Regions from separate parts of the Nocardia sp. NPDC047654 genome, predicted to be linked through region 2. Evidence: riboswitches for the same ligand, from Rfam matches in the RefSeq annotation. Region 2 holds a riboswitch; the other holds the start of a gene.

Region 1 (9,338 bases), on a different contig from region 2:
CCGCACCGCGGGCGGAGGCACCGGACTGGGCCTGGCCATCTCCCGGTGGGTGGTCGACCTGCACGGCGGCACCATCGCGGTCGCCGATCCCGGCTCCCGCATCCGGGTGGTTCTGCCCGGACGCTGATCTGCCACACCACTCGACCCGGACCGCAGGCGCGGACCCGGGGTGATTCCGCACGCCCATCGAAGGAACGAACCATGCCTCCAGAACCCGAATCAGCGTCGACGCCCGACCCGGTGTCAACCGCATCCGCGCCATCCGCAACCGATTCCAGCGCAGTCCCCACCACGCCGGCATCGGTGTGGGCGCCGCCGGGGCGCTCAGGGGGCGCGGTGGCCGAGGCGCGCGCGGAGAAGGTCGGTCCGCCGGTGGCCGGGCCGATGTTTCTCCCGCGTCCGTCCACGTGGCGAGGGGTCGCCTGCCCTCCCGGGGTGGCGCTCGCCGCGCTCGTCTCCGGATCGGCTGCCGCGGTTCTGATCCACTGGGACCGGCCCGGCATCGGGTGGCTCCTCGCGGCCGGTGTCGCCGCGACGGCGGTGTTCCTCGTCGACCGCGATGCCCGCAAGCGAGCGGCGAGTACGACGAGCGATGCGGTCGAGGCGACGTCCGGACGACAGACGGCCCGCACCGGTTCTCCTCGGTTCAACGCGGGGCGGCTGTGGTGGGCGGCGCTCGCCCTCGCCCTGCTCGCGGTTGGTGCCGTCCGCGCCGCGGGCTGGTTGTTCGCGTTGTGTGTGGTCGCGGCATGCGTCGCCGGTTCGCTGGCGGTCGTCGCACGCCGCTCGGCGAACGGCATCCTCTACGACACGTTCGCCGTCTGGCTCGCGGCGGCTGCCGCCGTGCCATGGGCATACGCCGGTACCGCCCGCGTGCGTAGCGGGAACGCGCCGCGTGCGCGGCGGCTCGGGCTGTCGGCAGTGGTGACCGTCGCGCTGCTCACGGTGTTCGTTCCGCTGCTCGGCAGCGCCGACGCCATGTTCGCGGCGTTGCTCGAGACCGTGACGCCGGACGTGGACATGCCGTCGTTAGCGCGCTGGATCGCACTGTTCGCGGTGGCCGGTCTCGGCACGCTCGGCGCACTGTTCCTGCTGGCGGGCCCACCGCCGCCCGCCACAGCGGCGGTGGCGGGGCGAACCTTGCGCCGATCGGAATGGGCGCTGCCGGTCGGTGCGCTCGCGGTCCTGTTCGCGGCGTTCGTCGCGACCCAGTTCGTGGTGCTCTTCGGTGGCGACGACTACGTCCAGGAGACGTCGGGCCTGACCTACGCCGAATACGCGCGCACCGGTTTCTGGCAACTGTCGGCCGTCACCGTGCTGACCCTCGCTGTGCTGATGGTCGTACTGCGCTGGGCGGCCCAGGACACTGCCGCCGATCGGTGGTGGCTGCGGGGGCTGCTGGTGGCGGTGAGTGTGCTCGCCCTGGTGATCGTCGCCTCGGCGCTCGGCCGGATGTGGACCTACCAGCAGGCCTACGGGTTCACGGTGCTGCGCCTGCTGGTGGAAGTCTGCGAACTGTGGCTCGGCCTGGTCTACGTCTTGGTGTCGGCCGCGGTCCTGCGGCTGCGCCGGGCGTGGTTGCCGCGCGCCGTGGTGGGCACCGCGATGGCGACGCTGCTGGCGCTGGCCGTCCTGGACCCGGAGCGGTTGATCGCCGAGAGGAACATCGATCGCTGGCAGCAGGGCAAAACGCTGGACACCGAATACCTGGTGACCCTCTCGCCGGACATCCTGCCCGCGACCGATCGGCTCCCCGAGCCGCTGCGCGCGCAGGTGCGAACCCGGCTGCGCGCGGACCTGGGCGGGGACGCCTGGCAGAGCTGGAATCTGTCCCGGGCGAGAGCACGGTGAGCTTCGGTGCAATACACTTGTATTATCGCTGATCGTGGGTTATAACTGGCCTGAGTGGGCACTGTTGTCGCTGGTCGGGATCGACCCTCGCGAAGTGCTGCAGGTGCTCATGGGCGCTCGCCGATGGCCTCGGCGGGCGCGTGGCCGGAACGAACTCGCGGTCCTGACGGTGTGGGGCCGAACCGAAACGGGCCGGCCGCTCATCGTCGCTGTCCGCCGCACCGAAGGCTGGCAGTGGGACATCCTGGGCGCGGTCGAGATGACCGAAGCCCAGGTGGCCGAACTCGAGCGTTGGGAGCACGCCGATGACTGACTATCCGACGAACCCCGAGGACGTCCGGGACTTCCTGTCCGGTCTGGAATACAGCGACGCGCCCGTCGACCCGGCCGAGCTGCCCCCGCCGCTGCGCGCCGAGGACACGGTCACCGTCACCACGTCGCTGCGCATCCCGCTGGATCTGCACCAGCGCGTCAAGAAGGCCGCCGAGCAGCGCAACGTGACCATGTCCGCACTCATTCGCGACTGGATCGAACTGGAGCTGGCCGCCCTGGAGAACGACCAGCCCATCTCGCGCGCCGATGCCCTGCGGGCACTGGCTGCCCTGCATCCGCTGCGGCAGTCGGCTTGACCTGCCGCCGCGACGGCGTCACCGGTCGTCGCGGGTGAGGATCGAGTCGAGCCGGACGGCGAACTCGTCGGGTGCGCTGCGGTAGCCGACGTGATCGCCCGCGAACTCGACGAGGTCCAGCCCGAGTTCCTTCGCGAGCGCGGCGTTCGGGAGCGCCGGGAAGGTGCCTCGCGATTCGCGCCCGACCCCGAGCACCAGGCGATCCACCGACGCACGCAACGCCGCGAGATCCGGGGTGTAGCGGGGGTACTGCCTCAGCTCGTGCTCCATCCAGAACACCAGGTTCCGCTGGATCCTCCCCACCATCTCGACGGCTTGCGGCGGCAACTGCTCGCCCGGCGCAGGCGGCGCGATCCGCAGACCGATGCCCTTCGCGAACGCCGCCATGGCCGCGGGCGTGCCCTCGCTCCTGCTCTGTTCGTAGATGCCGTCCAGGAAGGTCAACCACTTCTCGGCATCGGGCAGCAGCGTGGCCAGCGGTGGTTCGTGGGCGACGAGCGTGCGCACCAGTTCCGGCCGGGCGCGCTGCAATTCGAGTGCCACGATCGCGCCCGAGCTGCTGCCGAGCACGTGGGCAGGCTGGTCGGTCAGGTGTGTGAGCAGCGCCGCGGCGTCCAGGCCGTCGGTGACCACGCGATCGTCCGGCGGCCCGTCGAGGGGACTGCGGGTGAAACCGCGCCGGTCGTAGGAAACCACGCGGTAGCGGTCGGCGAGACGTTCGGCGATGCCGTCGAAAGTCCCGGCGTCGCCGTTGCCGCCGGGGATCAGCAACAACAGCGGTCCGGCGCCGCGAATCTCGTAGTAGAGGGTGGCGCCGGGGACGGCGAGGGTGTGCTGGGACGGTACGTCCATCGGAAACGCTCCTGGAAGAAGGGACAGTTGCCGCGGTGCCTCCCGGATGACCGGCGTCTCCACCGTAACGAAACTTGCATGGCACGCGAGATCGCGTGATCGGAAAGTTCTGTGTCGGACCAGATCAGGGGCCTCGGCATGCCGAAATAACTGTGGCGGTGGGTAATCGGATGGCGTAGGACAAGCTCGGCCGCGGATACCCTGGCGCAGGTCGAGCAGGCCGAGTTGCGTCTCGCGCTGGGACGGGGGGCGTGGCTTTCCGCCCATGAGCTGCTCGATGGCGCGAGCTGTGGCCCGATCCGGCGGCATGGGGCCGATCATCCGTCCGACTGGGGCCGTATCAGGTCGGCTCGGCCCGCGCGATCCCGTCCAGCGCCCGGCGCACCGCATCCGCCGGGTCGGCCGCGACCACCGTGGCCGCCACCGGTCGCCCCTTCGCGTCGCGAATCTCCCAACCGCCCAGAGAGACCACCGGAATCCCGCCGCGCCGACGCGCGAGCGCGACCTCCGACAGCGTGCCCCACGAGCCGCCGATGACGATCACCGCGTCCGCCGACTCGACGAGGATCGCGTTGCGCGCCTCACCCATGTTCGTGAACAGCACCGCCGACAATCCGGGACACACCGCGCCGCGATCGGTGTCCGGACGCACGCCGATCACGAGCCCGTCGGCCTCGGCGGTGCCGGCGGCGACCGCGGCCATCACGCCGGTGCCGCCACCGCACAGCACGGTCACCCCCGCTCGCGCCAAGAGCCCGCCGACCGCGCGCGCCCACGCCGCTTCCTGCTGCGTGCACTCTCTCGGTCCGCAGACCGCGACCTGCCGCACCGGCCTCACCCCGCGGGCCGGACGACCGGTTCCAGGCGCTCGCGCAACGCCATCGCGTCGCGGGGCGCCCGCACCTTCGCGTCATTGTCGAAATAGGTGTAGACGTCGCACGATCCGGCCCACGAGCGGATCTTCTCCGCCCACATGTCCAAGCCCTCGTCGGTATATCCGCTGACGTAGAGCTCGTCGTGCCCGTGCAACCGGATGTAGACGAAGTCGGCGGTGACCTCTTCGAGCAGCGGATACTTGCCCGCGGCGTCGGCGACGACGAGGGCCACGTTGTGACGGGTCAGCAGATCGGTGAACGCCGGGGTGATGAAGCTGTCGTGCCGGATTTCCAGGGCATGCCGCACCGGCCGGTCGGCATCGGTGCTGGTGTGCGCGGGCTCGACGCGGTGATCGTGGCGCCGCGCGATCTCGGCGGCCTGCTCGGTGCTGCGGGGGAGCCGGGACAAGAAGCCGTCCAACACGTCGGCGTCGAAGCGGAAGGTCGGGGGCAGCTGCCAGAGAATCGGGCCCAGTTTGGGCCCGAGCGCCAGCGGGCCGGACGCGAGGAAGTTCGCCAGCAGTTCGTCACCGTCGCGCAGCCGCTTCATGTGTGTGATGAAGCGGCTGCCCTTCACCGCGAACAGGAAGTCGGCCGGAGTCTGCTCCGCCCACCTCTGGTAACTGGACGGGCGCTGCAACGAATAGAACGAGCCGTTGATCTCGACGCTGTCGAGTCGCTCCGACAGATAGGCCAATTCGCGCTTGTGCGCGAGGCCCTGAGGGTAGAACGTTCCGCGCCACGGCGGGTAGACCCAGCCCGACGTACCGATCCTGATCCGGCCCATCTCTCCATGGTGGCAAATTCACTACGCCGATGTGGTCTTCGCCGTCACCTTGCCGACCAGCCAGGCCACCGCCAGCGCCGCCAGGAACGACAGCAGCGATGCGCTCATCCACGCCTGCCCGGTGAAGTGCACAGCCTGCCGAACGCCGTCCCAGAATCGCGTCCACGCACCGGCGTCACCCGGGTTGACCAGTTGATATACGGCGAACCCGGTCAGCCAGGCGGCCACCATGCCCCAGCGCGCGGGCGCGTCCGGTGCGGTGTTCCACTCGCGACGGGCACGCAAGAAGAAGTCGGCGACGAGCACACCGAGCAGCGGCACGAACACCGAGCCGATCAGCCCGAGGAAGCCGAAGTAGTTCGCCATGTTCAACCGCAGAGCCAGAATCGTGATCAGGGCACCGAGGCCGATCGAGAGCACCCGGCGATCGACGCGCGGTGCGAGATTCTGGATCGAGACGGCGGTGGAATAGACATTGGCGAAGGACTGATCCGCCTCTCGCAGCACGAAAACGAAGAAGAACAGGGCACCGAGGCTCACGTGCAGGAAAGGCGCGTACGGTCCGCCTTCGCCGGTCGCGAGCGCCAGCGCGAACAGGCCGAGGACGTAGGCGATGATCTGGGTGAGCGCGTACGCCCCGCCTGCCGCGCCGAACGCCGAGCGACCGGAGCGGGCGTGCCGGGTGTAGTCCGCGGCGACCGGCACCCACGAGATGGAGACCGCCAAGGCGGCATCGGTGGCAACCCAGAAGAGGTTCCAGTCGACGCCGAACGGGCCGCCCCCGCTCGGGCCCGGGTTCGCCCGCAGATCGGGCAGACCGGCGCGCAAGAACTGCGCGTAGAACCAGACAAGGGCGATCACGACGCCGGCGGTGACGAATCTGCGCAGCAACCGCACCGAGCCGAGCGGCCAGATCGTGAGTACCGTCGTCAGTACGCCCGCGACCACCACGTAGAGCCAGTGTTGGCCGCCGCCGAACAGTTCCTCGGCCGCGTCACCGATGACGATCAGCTCGAACGTTCCCCAGCCGATCAACTGAGCGATGTTGAGCGCGGTGGGCAGATAGCTGAGCTTCGCGCCGAACAGCCCGCGCAGCAGGACCATCGCGGGTTGTCCCGTGCGCGCACCCGTCAGCGCCGCGGCGCCGAGCATCGCCGCGCCGACCAGCGTGCCCAGGACGGTCGCCAGGATTCCGGCCGCGATCGAGAGCTGCGCGGCCCCCTCGGCGTTCGGCGCGAGCACCGTGTACGCCCCGGAGAAGGCGAAGAGGCTGACGCCGAGATTGGCCCAGAACGCACTCTGGTCCCAGAACGAGAGCACTTTCGGCGCGGGCTGGTCGAGGGTCAGGGGGGCTTCGTGCGCGTTCGCGCGGGTCGATGACGACATGACGGAAACGCTCTCCCTACGCCGGCATTACCCGGACAGGTTCATGCGGTCGGCGACGCGTGCGGTTCGCCCTCTCAGCCCGGCCGTACCCGAGCTCCCGCGGTGGGGTGATTCCGGCGAATAGTACACCCGCGCCAATTTTCCGTGTCGGGGGAGAAGAGCCGGAGCGGACGAGGCGGCGACTTCCCATGCACCACGGCACCGGCCCACCATCAGGGCATCTACGACGCGCACTGATGTCTCTCGCGGCGCCGGAACACGTCGGCTCGCAGCCGCTCCCGCCGGGCCGTCATCCGGCCGCTCGGCGTTCAGCCCATGAGGAACGAGGCGGCGAACCAGGCCAGCACGACCAGCACCGCACCGACGAGCGCGCCGGGGAACAACGCCCGCCCCTGCCGGGCCGCCATGCCCGAGAGCAGCACCCCCACGGCGAATCCCACGATCCCGCCCCCGACCATGATCCACACGCCCGCGCTGGTGTCGACCCGGCACTCGGGCTTGGACGCGCAGATGCCCCCCGCCATCAGGAACCACGGCGCGAGGATGGTCGACATCGCGGCCAGCGTCGCGGGCAGGAACCACAACAGTGCGCTGACGACGAGATCCGCCGGGCGGGGCGGTGCGACCGCGTGGGTCTCGGGCTCACGCGTCGGATAGCCGGAGGGGGTCGTGCCTTGGGACACCTGATTCAGGTAACCGTGCATCGTGTCTCGCTATCGCTTGTCGGTGGAGTCGACCGGGCCGATGGAAGTTATACACCAGCCGTCCGCGCGTGGAAGTGCTTGTGCTCCCGGCGATGCGAGCACGCCGCCGGCACCTCGCAGCGCACCCGACCGCTCGATCGGCCGGAGCGCCTTCAGCGAATGTTCAGCATCACCAACGGGTTCGCGAGCGCGGACGAAGCCGCGCGCAGCTGCCGGTGACCGTGGCCGGTGAGGGGGCGGCCGCCGCGCGGACGAGTAATCGCATCGCCGCAGGCAGGCCGCCACTACCGATGTCCGGACCCTACCTACGCGACCATCCTGTGTGTCGAGCCGCTGCGCGGTCGAGAAGACGCGGCCCGACGGTGCACCGCATGGACCGAACGACGGCGTCGCGACGATCCGCGCCGAGTTCGCTCACCCGCGCTCGCCGAAAACGCTTCTACTGTGGGAGTCACGCGTTTGACCACGCCCCGAGATCTCGACCGGACCATCAACGAATCCGGCGTCCACCACGGTTCGCCCATCGACCACCGGATCGAGCGGATATCGCTGTATTCGCCGGATTTCGCGACCGATCCACATCGCGCCTACCGGGACATGCGGGCCCGCTACGGGTCGATGGCGCCGGTCGAGCTGGCCCCTGGCGTGCCCGCGACGTTGGTGCTCAGTTACCACACCGCCGTGCGAATCATGCACGACCCGCAGCACTTTCCCGCCGACCCGCGCGCCTGGCAGGCGAACGTCCCCGCCGACTGCCCGGTGCTGCCGGTACTGGAGTGGCGACCCAACGCCATGCGCAGCGTGGGCGAGGCGCACGCGCGCTACCGGCAGGTCAACACCGCGAGCATCAACGCTGTCGACCTGCACGCCTTGCACGAAACGGTGGAGCGGATCGCGGCCGGGCTGATCGACGCCTTCGGTGCGGCGGGCAGCGCCGATCTGGTGTCCCAGTACGCCCTTCCGCTGGCCTTCGAGGTGATCAACGCTCTGCTGGGCTGCCCGCCGGAGATCGGGCGAGAGGTCGCCGCCGCGACCGCCGCCGTGTTCGACGGGGTGGACGCCGAGGAGGGCAACCGCATGCTCGGCACCGCCCTGCTGCGGCTGATCGAACTGAAGCGCGCCGAGCCGGGCCGGGACATCACCACACGACTGCTGCGGCATCCGGCCGGCCTGGACGACGCGGAGGTGATCCATCAGCTCGTCGTGCTCTACGGCGCGGGTATCGAACCGTTGCAGAATCTGATCGTCAACACCCTGCTGCTGATTCTCACCGACGACCGGTTCGGTGGCGACGTCCTCGGCGGCAGCCTGTCCACTCGCGACGCGCTGGACGAGGTGTTGTTCACCGACCCGCCGATGGCCAATTTCTCGGTCACCTATCCGCGCCAGCCGATCCTGATCGATGACGTCTGGCTGCCCGCCCACCAACCGGTCGTCATCAGTTTCGCCGCCTGCAACAACGACCCGGCGATCAGCGGGCACAACCACAGCGGCAACCGGTCGCATCTGGCGTGGGGCGCCGGACCGCACGCTTGTCCCGCCCGCAGCCCGGCCTATCTCATCGCCCAGGATGCGGTCGACCAGCTGCTGGACGCCCTGCCGGAATTGCGGCCCGCCGTGCCGGTGCACGAATTGACTTGGCGGCCGGGACCTTTCCACCGTGCCATGGCCGCACTGCCGGTTATCTTCCCGGCATCGCAGCCCTGGCGATCCTGAGATCCGGTAATCGGTCAGGACGGCACCTTCGGTGCGAGCCGGGCGAGGTTCGCCGGTCGCGCGAAGGTGTCGGCGAAGGCGTCGGCCAGCGCCGGTTCGTGCCGGGCGGCGAGCATCATCTCCTGCATGGCAGGGGGCGGATCGAGCACCGTCGCCGTCCACCGCGCGGCGGGGTGCGCGACGGCCGTCAGCCACGGCGCGGCCGCCCATTCCATCCACGCGCGGTCATAGGGACCGTCCGGGTCGTGCAGGATCGCCTCGCCGTAGCGGATCGCGCAGTGCACGGCGTTGTTGGCGCCCTGCGCGCCACCGGGATCCATCCGGCAGACGACGTCGCCTCCGCCCAGCATCGGCCGTCCCGAGGGCAGGGTGCCCACCGGACGGCGCATGACCGGGGTCACCGCCCCTACCAGCGTGGCCCCGGCGTCGGTCGGTTCGGCGTGCCGGTAGCGCTCGGCGAGTTCGGCGGGCAGGTGCGCTTCCAGCAGTCGCCTGGCCTGTGCCCAGCGCTGTGCCGGCGTGCCGTGCTGGTCGAATA
Region 2 (9,338 bases):
CGGAGCGGATGAACGTGACCAGGCCGGTGGTCTACGCCTGCTTCGCCGATCGGGTCGAGCTGATCGAGGCGCTGATCCAACGCGAGGAGGGCTACCTGGTCAGCGGCGTGCTGGAGGTGGTGACGCCGCGCGACGTGGACGCGGACGAGACCGTGTTCGTCGAGGGGTTCCGCGCGCTGCTGACGAAGGCCGCGAGCCGCCCCGACGCCTGGCGGCTGGTCTACGGCAACCCCGACCCCGCCGTGGCGAACTCGTTCGGTCGCGGCCGGAAGCTGGTCATCGAGCGCTGCGCCAAGCTTCTGCGACCGACGCTGCGCGCCTGGGGCACCGCCGACGCCGAGCGCAAGCTGCCCGTGCTGGTGGAGCAGTGGGTCTCCGCGGGCGAGGGGGCGGTGCGCGCGCTGCTCGCGGACCAGGACGGCTGGACACCGGCGGATCTCGGCGCGTTCGTCGGGGCTGCGGTCTACCGCGCCCTGCGAAACGCCTGATAGGCGGCGCGGCCGCACTACGATGGTGATCAACTATCCGACCACCGGCTGGCGGAGGAACGGTCATGGCGTTCTATCGGCAAGTGGGTGCGGTACCGCCGAAGCGGCACACCCAGCATCGGGATGAGCAGGGCCGGCTCTACTACGAGGAGCTGATGGGCGAGGAGGGCTTCTCCGGCGACTCCTCGCTGCTCTATCACCGCGGCCTGCCGCCTGCGCTGGTCGATTCGACGGTCTGGGAGTTGCCCGATCAGCGGACCACGCCGAATCATCCACTGCGCCATCGTCATCTGCGGCTGCACAACCTGTTTCCCGGCGACACGCCGTCGGAGACGGATCCGGTCACCGGGCGGCGGTTGCTGCTCGGCAACGCCGACGTGCGCATCTCCTACGTCGTCGCCAAGGGCGGATCGCCGTTGTACCGCAACGCGATCGGCGACGAACTGGTGTACGTGGAGTCCGGCGCGGCGGTGGTCGAGACCGTGTTCGGCGCACTGCCCGCGCGGCAGGGCGATCAAGTGCTCATTCCGCGAGCCACCACGCATCGCTGGCGGCCCACCGGCCCGGAACCGTTGCGGGCGTATGTGATCGAGGCGACCGGCCACATCACTCCGCCGAAGCGCTACCTGTCGAAGTTCGGTCAGCTGCTCGAGCACGCCCCGTACTGCGAGCGCGACCTGCACGGACCGGCCGAGACGATCACCGCGACCGGCACCGAGGTGGAAGTGCTGGTCAAGCACCGGACAAGCGGGCAGGTCGTCGGCACCCGGATGGTCTACGCCACCCACCCGTTCGACGTGGTCGGCTGGGACGGCTGCCTGTATCCGTTCATATTCAATATCGCCGACTTCGAGCCGATCACCGGGCGCATCCATCAGCCGCCGCCCGTCCATCAGGCATTCGAGGGCGGCAACTTCGTCATCTGCAATTTCGTGCCGCGCAAGGTGGACTATCACCCGCTGTCGATCCCCGTGCCGTACTACCACTCCAACGTGGATTCCGACGAGGTCATGTTCTATTGCGGCGGCAATTACGAAGCGCGCAAGGGTTCCGGGATCACCCAGGGATCGGTGTCGGTGCACCCCGGCGGTTACGCCCACGGTCCGCAACCCGGCGCCTACGAGAACAGCATCGGCATCGAGTACTTCGACGAGCTGGCCGTCATGGTGGACACCTTCCGCCCGCTGGAACTCGGTGAATGCGCCCTGGCCTGCGAGGACCCGACCTACGCGTGGACCTGGTCGGGGCGGGGCCCCGCGTGAGGACCAGGGTCGAGGTACCCCCGGAGTCCTTGTTCGGTCCGGACAACCTGCCGTACGGGGTGTTCGCGCCGCGCGGAAGAAGCCACCGGGTGGGTGTGCGGCTCGGCGAACACGTCATCGATGTGCTCGCGCTCCTGGATGATCCGGTGTTCGCCGAACCGAGCCTGAACGCCTTCCTGGCGCAGGGCCCCGTACGCTGGCGCGCGGTCCGCGACCGGATTCGCGAGGCGGTCGAAGGCGAGCTGGACAGCGCCGCCGTCCATCCCCTGTCCGACGTGGAACTGCGGCTGCCCGTACGGATCGGCGACTACGTGGACTTCTACGCGAGCATCGATCACGCGACGAACCTCGGCCGCCTGTTCCGGCCGGACGGTGACCCGTTGCTGCCGAACTGGCGCCACCTGCCGGTGGGCTATCACGGGCGGGCGGGGACCGTGGTGGTGTCCGGCACCGAGGTGGCGCGGCCGTGCGGGCAGCGCCGATCCGAATCCGGCGCGCCGGAGTTCGGCCCCTCGCGGCGGCTGGACATCGAGGCCGAACTCGGCTTCGTGATCGGTGTCGGCTCGCGGCTCGGCGTGCCGGTCGGCATCGACGAGTTCGCCGACCGGGTCTTCGGCGTCGCGCTGGTCAACGATTGGTCCGCACGCGATATCCAGGCCTGGGAGTATCAACCGCTCGGGCCTTTCCTCGGTAAGTCGTTCGCGACCTCGCTCTCACCGTGGATCACCCCGCTGGCCGCCCTGGAGCCCGCGCGCATACCGCTGCCCGAGCAGTCGCCCCCGCCACTGCCCTACCTGCTGGGTAACGAGGCGTGGGGCCTGGACATCGATCTCACCGTGGCGTGGAACGGGCAACCGGTCGCGCACCCGCCCTATGCCCGGATGTACTGGTCACCGGCCCAGATGCTCGCTCATCTCACCGCGAACGGAGCTTCCACCCGTCCCGGTGATCTGTACGCCTCGGGCACCATCTCCGGCCCCGAACCGGACCAGCGCGGGTCGTTCATCGAGTTGTCCTGGGGTGGGAGTCGACCGATTCCGGTGAACGACGGGCAACGCACCTTCCTCGAAGACGGCGACGAAGTGACGATCACGGCATCGGCTCCCGGTCCCCGCACGTCCCGCATCGGATTTGGCGAGGTCACCGGCCGCATCGGTCCCGCGCATCCGCGCTGAGTCCCGCTGCCGAGCGGTAGTGCCGCGGTCTGTCGTCGGCCGTTCGGCAGCGGTTCGGCCGTCGCTGAAGACTCGCCACCGATCCGCGTGGAACGCGCCGACGGCGGCGAAAGTCCCCCGCTCCGCCGAGCGCAGCAGCAATCTTCCAGCGCTTGAGCTCGCCCCCTTCCGGGTACGCCGCGGCTACGGTTGCATCCGCCAGACAAGGAGCGAGGTCATGACCGATCGCCCGGACGTAGCGCACCGCAGGCCCGATGGCGTCGACGACACCACCGTCGCCGCCACCGGCAAACTCTCGGAGGCCCTGGAGATCATCGAACGCGCCCGCGGTCACCTGTACGCCTTCCACCAGCTGACCGGCGGCGCCGACCTGGCGCTCGACGATGCCGTGGAGCTGTTCCGCGAGGCGGGCCACGCCCACATCGCCGACCGGATATCCACCGAGTTGATCGGTCGCAACGTGCTCGCCGGACGATGGACGTTCCAGATCATCGAGGAATACGACGACGGCTACTACGCCCTGTTCCGCGACATCGAACGGGCCGCCCGGGACGAATTGCTCGACGGCCGCCGCCACCTCTACGAAGCCGAGATGAAAGAAGCCCGCCGCACCCGCGGCGCGCCCGGCCATTCGGCCGAGCCGGAAGACTCGTGATCTCGACCGAAAATCCCGGGCATGCCGCCTGGTCGGGCACCCTCGCCGTCGGCGGCACACCGACCGGACACGCATGCTGCCAGGCCGATTCCACCGCCTGTTCGGCGCGCGGAGTCCGCCGCCACACCTTCCCGAGCGCCTGACCGGTCGCCCGGGTATTCAGCAGCGCCTCGTCCCCGCACGCGACTTTCGACCGCGCCTCGGCACTCGCCCCCGATGCCGCTGCCTGGGAGTTCGCTCGATCGCGGCGAATCGCCGGGCACGCGGCCGGGCGGTCCGGGTATGGTCGGGCGGGAAAATTTCACAACCAACGGGGGCTCGCACCAGTGGGCTGAGAGGACGGCTAGCCGAGAGGCGTCAGGGCCGTCGACCGTATGAACCTGACCGGGTAATGCCGGCGTAGGGAGGAAAAGATGGCACCCGCCGCTGCGTCCGACGGCGCAACCACACCCGTCGACAGCGTCACAACCGGCCCCATCGAGGGCAGCGTCAAGCACTATCTCGAAGTCGAAGACCTGCGCATACCGGTGCGCCGGATCAATCTGACCAATGGCGAACACTTCGACGTCTACGACACGTCGGGGCCGTACACCGACGAGACTGCGACGATCGATCTCGAAGGCGGTCTACCGAAGCTGCGTGACACCTGGACCAGATCCGAGGGGTCGGGCCCGCGCACCCAACTCGCCTGGGCCCGCGAGGGCATCGTCACGCCCGAGATGCGCTTCATCGCCGCGCGCGAAGGCGTCGCGGCGGAGCTGGTGCGCGAGGAGGTCGCCGCCGGCCGCGCGGTGATCCCGGCCAACCATAAGCATCCGGAACTCGAGCCGACCATCATCGGCAAGAAATTCCTGGTCAAGATCAACGCGAACATCGGCAACTCGGCCGTCTCCTCCTCGATCGCCGAGGAGGTGGAGAAGATGGTGTGGGCGACCCGCTGGGGCGCGGACACCATCATGGACCTGTCCACCGGCAAGAACATCCATGAGACGCGCGAGTGGATTCTGCGCAACTCCCCCGTCCCGGTCGGCACCGTGCCGATCTACCAGGCGCTGGAGAAGGTGAACGGCGACCCGACCGCGCTCACCTGGGAGATCTACCGCGACACCGTGATCGAGCAGTGCGAGCAGGGCGTCGACTACATGACCGTGCACGCGGGCGTGCTGCTGCGCTACATCCCGCTGACCGCGAAGCGGGTGACCGGCATCGTCTCGCGCGGCGGGTCGATCATGGCGGCCTGGTGCCTGGCGCATCACCAGGAATCGTTCCTGTACACGCACTTCGAGGAACTCTGCGAGATCCTCGCGCGCTACGACGTCACCTTCTCCCTCGGCGACGGCCTTCGGCCCGGCTCCATCGCCGACGCCAACGACGAGGCGCAATTCGCCGAGCTGCGCACCCTGGGCGAGCTGACCAAGATCGCGAAATCCCATGGCGTGCAGGTGATGATCGAGGGCCCCGGTCACGTGCCGATGCACAAGATCGTGGAGAACGTCCGGCTCGAGGAGGAGTGGTGTGAGGAGGCGCCGTTCTACACGCTCGGCCCGCTCGCCACCGACATCGCACCGGCCTACGACCACATCACCTCGGCCATCGGCGCGGCCATCATCGCGCAGGCGGGCACCGCCATGCTCTGCTACGTCACGCCGAAGGAACACCTGGGCCTGCCCAACCGCGACGACGTGAAAGTCGGCGTGATCACCTACAAGATCGCCGCGCACGCCGCCGACCTGGCCAAGGGACACCCGCACGCCCAGCAGCGGGACGACGAACTGTCCAAGGCCCGTTTCGAATTCCGCTGGCGTGACCAGTTCGCCCTGTCCCTCGACCCGGACACCGCACGCGAGTACCACGACGAAACGTTGCCCGCCGAACCCGCCAAGACCGCGCACTTCTGCTCGATGTGCGGCCCGAAGTTCTGCTCGATGCGAATCTCGGCGGACGTGCGCGAATACGCCGAGCGCCACGGCCTGAACGAGGTCGAGGCGCTGGAAGCGGGCATGGCGGAGAAGTCCGCCGAATTCGCAGGCAAAGGCAACGCCGTCTACCTGCCCGTCGTCTCGTAACGACCACCGCCGCCCGCCGCGATCCGGCGGGCGGCGGGATTCCATTGCCTGCGTCCCGCAGCAGCGCGGTCCCGCAACGATGTCTCGTGCAGCCGGTTGAACACCTCGAGCACGGCTCCATCTGCATGCTCAGCATCGGGAAGGACGCGCCCGGCGCAGCGACCAGAGCGGCTTCGGAGGTGCTCACCATTGTCGAGGAGTCCACGGCCAATCGTTCACGATGAGCGGCTGAGACGGTGAACTAGGCTGGATCGTGCCGGACGAGGGGCGAGTTGGAGGGGGAATCGTTGTGTTCGACGTCAATCCGGAGAACCTGCGGACGGCAGCGCAAGCGTTGGCCGTGTTGCCGACCGAGATAGATGGAGCTGCGCCCCTGGGCGCCGATCAGGTCGACGGTAAGTTGAATGGATCCGCAGTCGGGCACAGCCTGGAGCAGACGACCCAATTGGCGGCCCAAGCGCGAGATGCTTTGAAGGCTAGGTTCACCCGATTCTCAGAACTCCTCGAGCATGCGGCGAGTATCTACCACGATGACGATATGGCCGCCGCCGCCCAACTGGCTGCTGTGACCGATTCGGTCCCGACAGGTGTCCACGATGGTAACTAGAGCGACACCCACCCCGGTGGAGGTGCTGAACTGGGACGTCTCGGCGCTGGCCGGCATCGCAGACAGGTCTGACCAGATCGCGGACCTGATCTTGAAGACATCGAACTCGATGCACACCGTGATCCACGACCTCGCATGGCAGGGACAAGCTCGCGACGCGGCCGAGGTCGAGGCCGACCGCGAGCAAGATCAGATGCGCACGATCGCCACCGCGTTTTATGACCTCGGTACCGCCTGTGCTGGCGCTGCCCGCGACATGGAATACCCGCTGGCGGAGATCAAGACGATTTTCCAGCACTACGTCATCGCACCGGTCACCGTTGCCCACGACTGGAGCATCACCGGGGTCGATGACTGGAGTTCGGAAGCGGGCACGCAACTCTCGCGGTTTAACGGCCTGGTGTTGACTCTGGCGACGGCCGATGCCAAGTGGGGCGCGAAGATCGCCGAGGCCAACGAGAAACTCCAACTGCTCGACTCGACAGAGATTCTGTTCCAGGCCGCCAACGACGGGCTGGTACAACCGCCGGGCGGGTGGAGCAAGGATCCGGGCATGAGGATGGCTCAGGAGATCGCCTACGGTCACGCCTGGACCAAGCACCGCGACGACTTCAAGGGTATGACGCAGGACGAACTCGCGGAGAAGGTTTACCAAATCATTCAGGGTCCACAAATGGAGCGTCTGGGCAAGGACAAAATCGGCAATCCCGTCATGATGAGCTACGACGGGTTCATCGTTATCGTCGACCCCAGCACTACTGATCACGGTACCGTCTACCGGCCCAAGGACCCCTTGGGCGAATTCATCCGCCTCACCAACCAGACCACGGATCCATCGCTGGACCCTTCAAGGGTCCCCGGCGGCACCGGAGGGACGCCCCCCGGAAAACCCGGCGGAAATCGGTAGGCAGTGACAACGACTTCAGGAGAGACTATTGGAATTCGATATGTCGAAGCTGACACCCCCGGAACGCGAGTTCGTGGACGGAGCTCTGGCCAGCTGGGTCGGAGTGTCGACGAACGCACCGATCCCAGTGCGGGCACTGGGGTTCGCCGACCGTGACCGGTTCGATGACGAAGCCTCCAGGCTCCGTCGCGCGGTCCGCGATGGAGCCATACTGACCGAGGTCGAGACCGCGAGGGTGCTGTTCTTGAGCGAACTGGCCTTCGGCAGTGACCTCTTCGGCGCGGGCGTCGAATTCCAACTCGTCAACGCGATCCGCGATACCGAAGCGATCCAGATCTTGCGCTCCCTGCAACGGAAGCTCCATACCCGCGCCGGTGCCAAAGCACTGTTCGAGCCCGATCTCTACGCACCCGAGTAAATCCGAATCGCAGGATGGGGCAGTTCGAAGCGGCGCCGAAATAATCAACCGGCATACACGAGACAGCCGATCGAGACACCCGGCTGCCTGATATATAGCCTATGTAGCAGGCGGGTACGACTACCGGATATCGGTCAACGGCACGCCCTTGAAACGGAGACGATCCGAAATGCACCTGGACTGGGCTGCCCAGCACCCAGGACGGGACGCCGCCGACCGCACATACTTCCTGGTGGAGGTCACTTCCGCGACCGATATCCCGGAACTCCTACTGCGGGAGGCGGAGAACGCGGTCATCGATTCGATTAATTCAACCTATCTCCCTGACTGAGGGAACCAGCGCAGCGAAGGGCCGTCCCCAAGTTCCGGGACGGCCCTTCGAGGTTCTACAACCTTTCTGCGAAGCGTCCGATCCCCAGCAGTAGGGCGTGCAATCGCCACGCTGGAAAAGGTGCTCGGCGATCTGACCGCGACCCAGCGCTTGCCGATCCAGGTACTCGTGCACGAGCGCCGCTACTGGGCTTCCTTGCCCAACCGGCCCGGCGGCCGAACCGGTCAGGATTCAAGAAGCGCTGCCCAGCGGGCCACCAATAGCGTGACCGTCGTGTGCGTCCCCGGCCTCTATGACCTAAGGAGAAACGGAATGAAAGCGAATATCAGCTCGATCCTGCTCGGCGTCCAGGACATGGATCGGTCCAAGCGTTTCTACGTGGACGGGCTCGGTTGGAAGGTCGATCGGGACTACGGCGTGTCGGTGTTCTTCTCGGCCGAGGACGGGCCGCTCATCGGCTTCTACGGTCGCGAGGGTCTGGCCGCCGAGATGGGCACGAGTCCGGAAGGGAGCGGTTTCGGCGGGCTGGCCCTGACCTACGTGGTCCGCAGTGAGGCGCGGGTCGATGAGATTCTCGACGAAGCCGAGAAGGCCGGTGCCACGGTCCTCAAGCCGGCCGCCGCCACGCAGTGGGGTGGGTACGGCGGCACCTTCGCGGACCCGGACGGCTACATCTGGAGCATCGGCTACAGCGCTCAGGGCGAGGATCAGCCATACGCCGAGTAGCTGCCGAGACGAGCCTGCGATGTCCTAGGAGCACTGGGAGATCGAACACCGTTGCCCGGCTTCACGGTTGACAGGCTGTGAAGCCGGAGCGCTGACAGCGGTCAGGTCGGTCGAGCGACGCGGAGCCGTTCTTCACGGCTCCGCGTCGCTGACCACGGATACGTCCACCCCTCCATAGGGTCAGCTTGATCCGGGAAGAGGTGCGGATCGAAAGCGTCCGTCCACACATGGCCGGCGCTTTTCCGATCAGAACCGCTCGGCGATCAGTAGGACTGGAGTTCGATCAGCGTGCCCTCCGGGTCACGCAGGTGGGCGGTGCGCAGCCCGGGGCCCCACTGCGGCCGATCGGCCGGACCTGCGACAACCGTCGCGCCGTGCTCGGCGCACAGTTTCGCACCCGCGTCGACATCGCGGACCCGGCAGACGAACATGACCGCGTCCTGCGACGGCGCGGCTCGCTCCGACAGCGCCGACGTCGCGACGACCTCCGCCATCGCGGAGCGATCGAAGAGCACAAGCGCACCTTGGTCCCCGACGTCCCAGTTCGCATAGGGACCCGCAGCGGTTCCCTTGATCAGGGTCGCCCCGATCAGCTCGGGCAGCACGGCCGCGTAGAACTCGAAGCATTCGGCGAATCGGGTGACCAGGAGTCTCGGATGAAGTGCGTCCACGGCGTCTCCAACTAGTTGGTGCGGACCTATTG

The links. Region 2 has a riboswitch for thiamine pyrophosphate ahead of thiC (phosphomethylpyrimidine synthase ThiC). Riboswitches for the same ligand answer to the same signal wherever they lie in the genome.
Region 1: it holds a riboswitch for thiamine pyrophosphate, as region 2 does, so the genes downstream of both, ACGF7Y_RS33585 (purine-cytosine permease family protein) here and thiC (phosphomethylpyrimidine synthase ThiC) in region 2, are expected to answer to the same signal.

Annotation. Positions count from the first base shown of each region.
Region 1 is NZ_JBIDDF010000022.1:50,837-60,174, forward strand. It holds gene ACGF7Y_RS33550 (ATP-binding protein) at 1-127, shown strand, start outside; gene ACGF7Y_RS33555 (DUF4153 domain-containing protein) at 337-1,851, shown strand; gene ACGF7Y_RS33560 (hypothetical protein) at 1,886-2,164, shown strand; gene ACGF7Y_RS33565 (CopG family transcriptional regulator) at 2,157-2,480, shown strand; gene ACGF7Y_RS33570 (alpha/beta fold hydrolase) at 2,499-3,332, opposite strand; gene ACGF7Y_RS33575 (LOG family protein) at 3,673-4,161, opposite strand; gene ACGF7Y_RS33580 (DUF72 domain-containing protein) at 4,167-4,994, opposite strand; gene ACGF7Y_RS33585 (purine-cytosine permease family protein) at 5,016-6,380, opposite strand; TPP riboswitch at 6,377-6,491, opposite strand; gene ACGF7Y_RS33590 (hypothetical protein) at 6,689-7,084, opposite strand; gene ACGF7Y_RS33595 (cytochrome P450) at 7,544-8,800, shown strand; gene ACGF7Y_RS33600 (styrene monooxygenase/indole monooxygenase family protein) at 8,815-9,338, opposite strand, start outside.
Region 2 is NZ_JBIDDF010000002.1:826,255-835,592, reverse strand. It holds gene ACGF7Y_RS12245 (TetR/AcrR family transcriptional regulator) at 1-488, shown strand, start outside; gene ACGF7Y_RS12240 (homogentisate 1,2-dioxygenase) at 554-1,750, shown strand; gene fahA (fumarylacetoacetase) at 1,747-2,925, shown strand; gene ACGF7Y_RS12230 (hypothetical protein) at 3,143-3,580, shown strand; TPP riboswitch at 3,881-4,003, shown strand; gene thiC (phosphomethylpyrimidine synthase ThiC) at 3,994-5,646, shown strand; gene ACGF7Y_RS12220 (hypothetical protein) at 5,936-6,253, shown strand; gene ACGF7Y_RS12215 (hypothetical protein) at 6,270-7,160, shown strand; gene ACGF7Y_RS12210 (hypothetical protein) at 7,201-7,578, shown strand; gene ACGF7Y_RS12205 (hypothetical protein) at 7,748-7,909, shown strand; gene ACGF7Y_RS12200 (VOC family protein) at 8,222-8,635, shown strand; gene ACGF7Y_RS12195 (VOC family protein) at 8,899-9,306, opposite strand.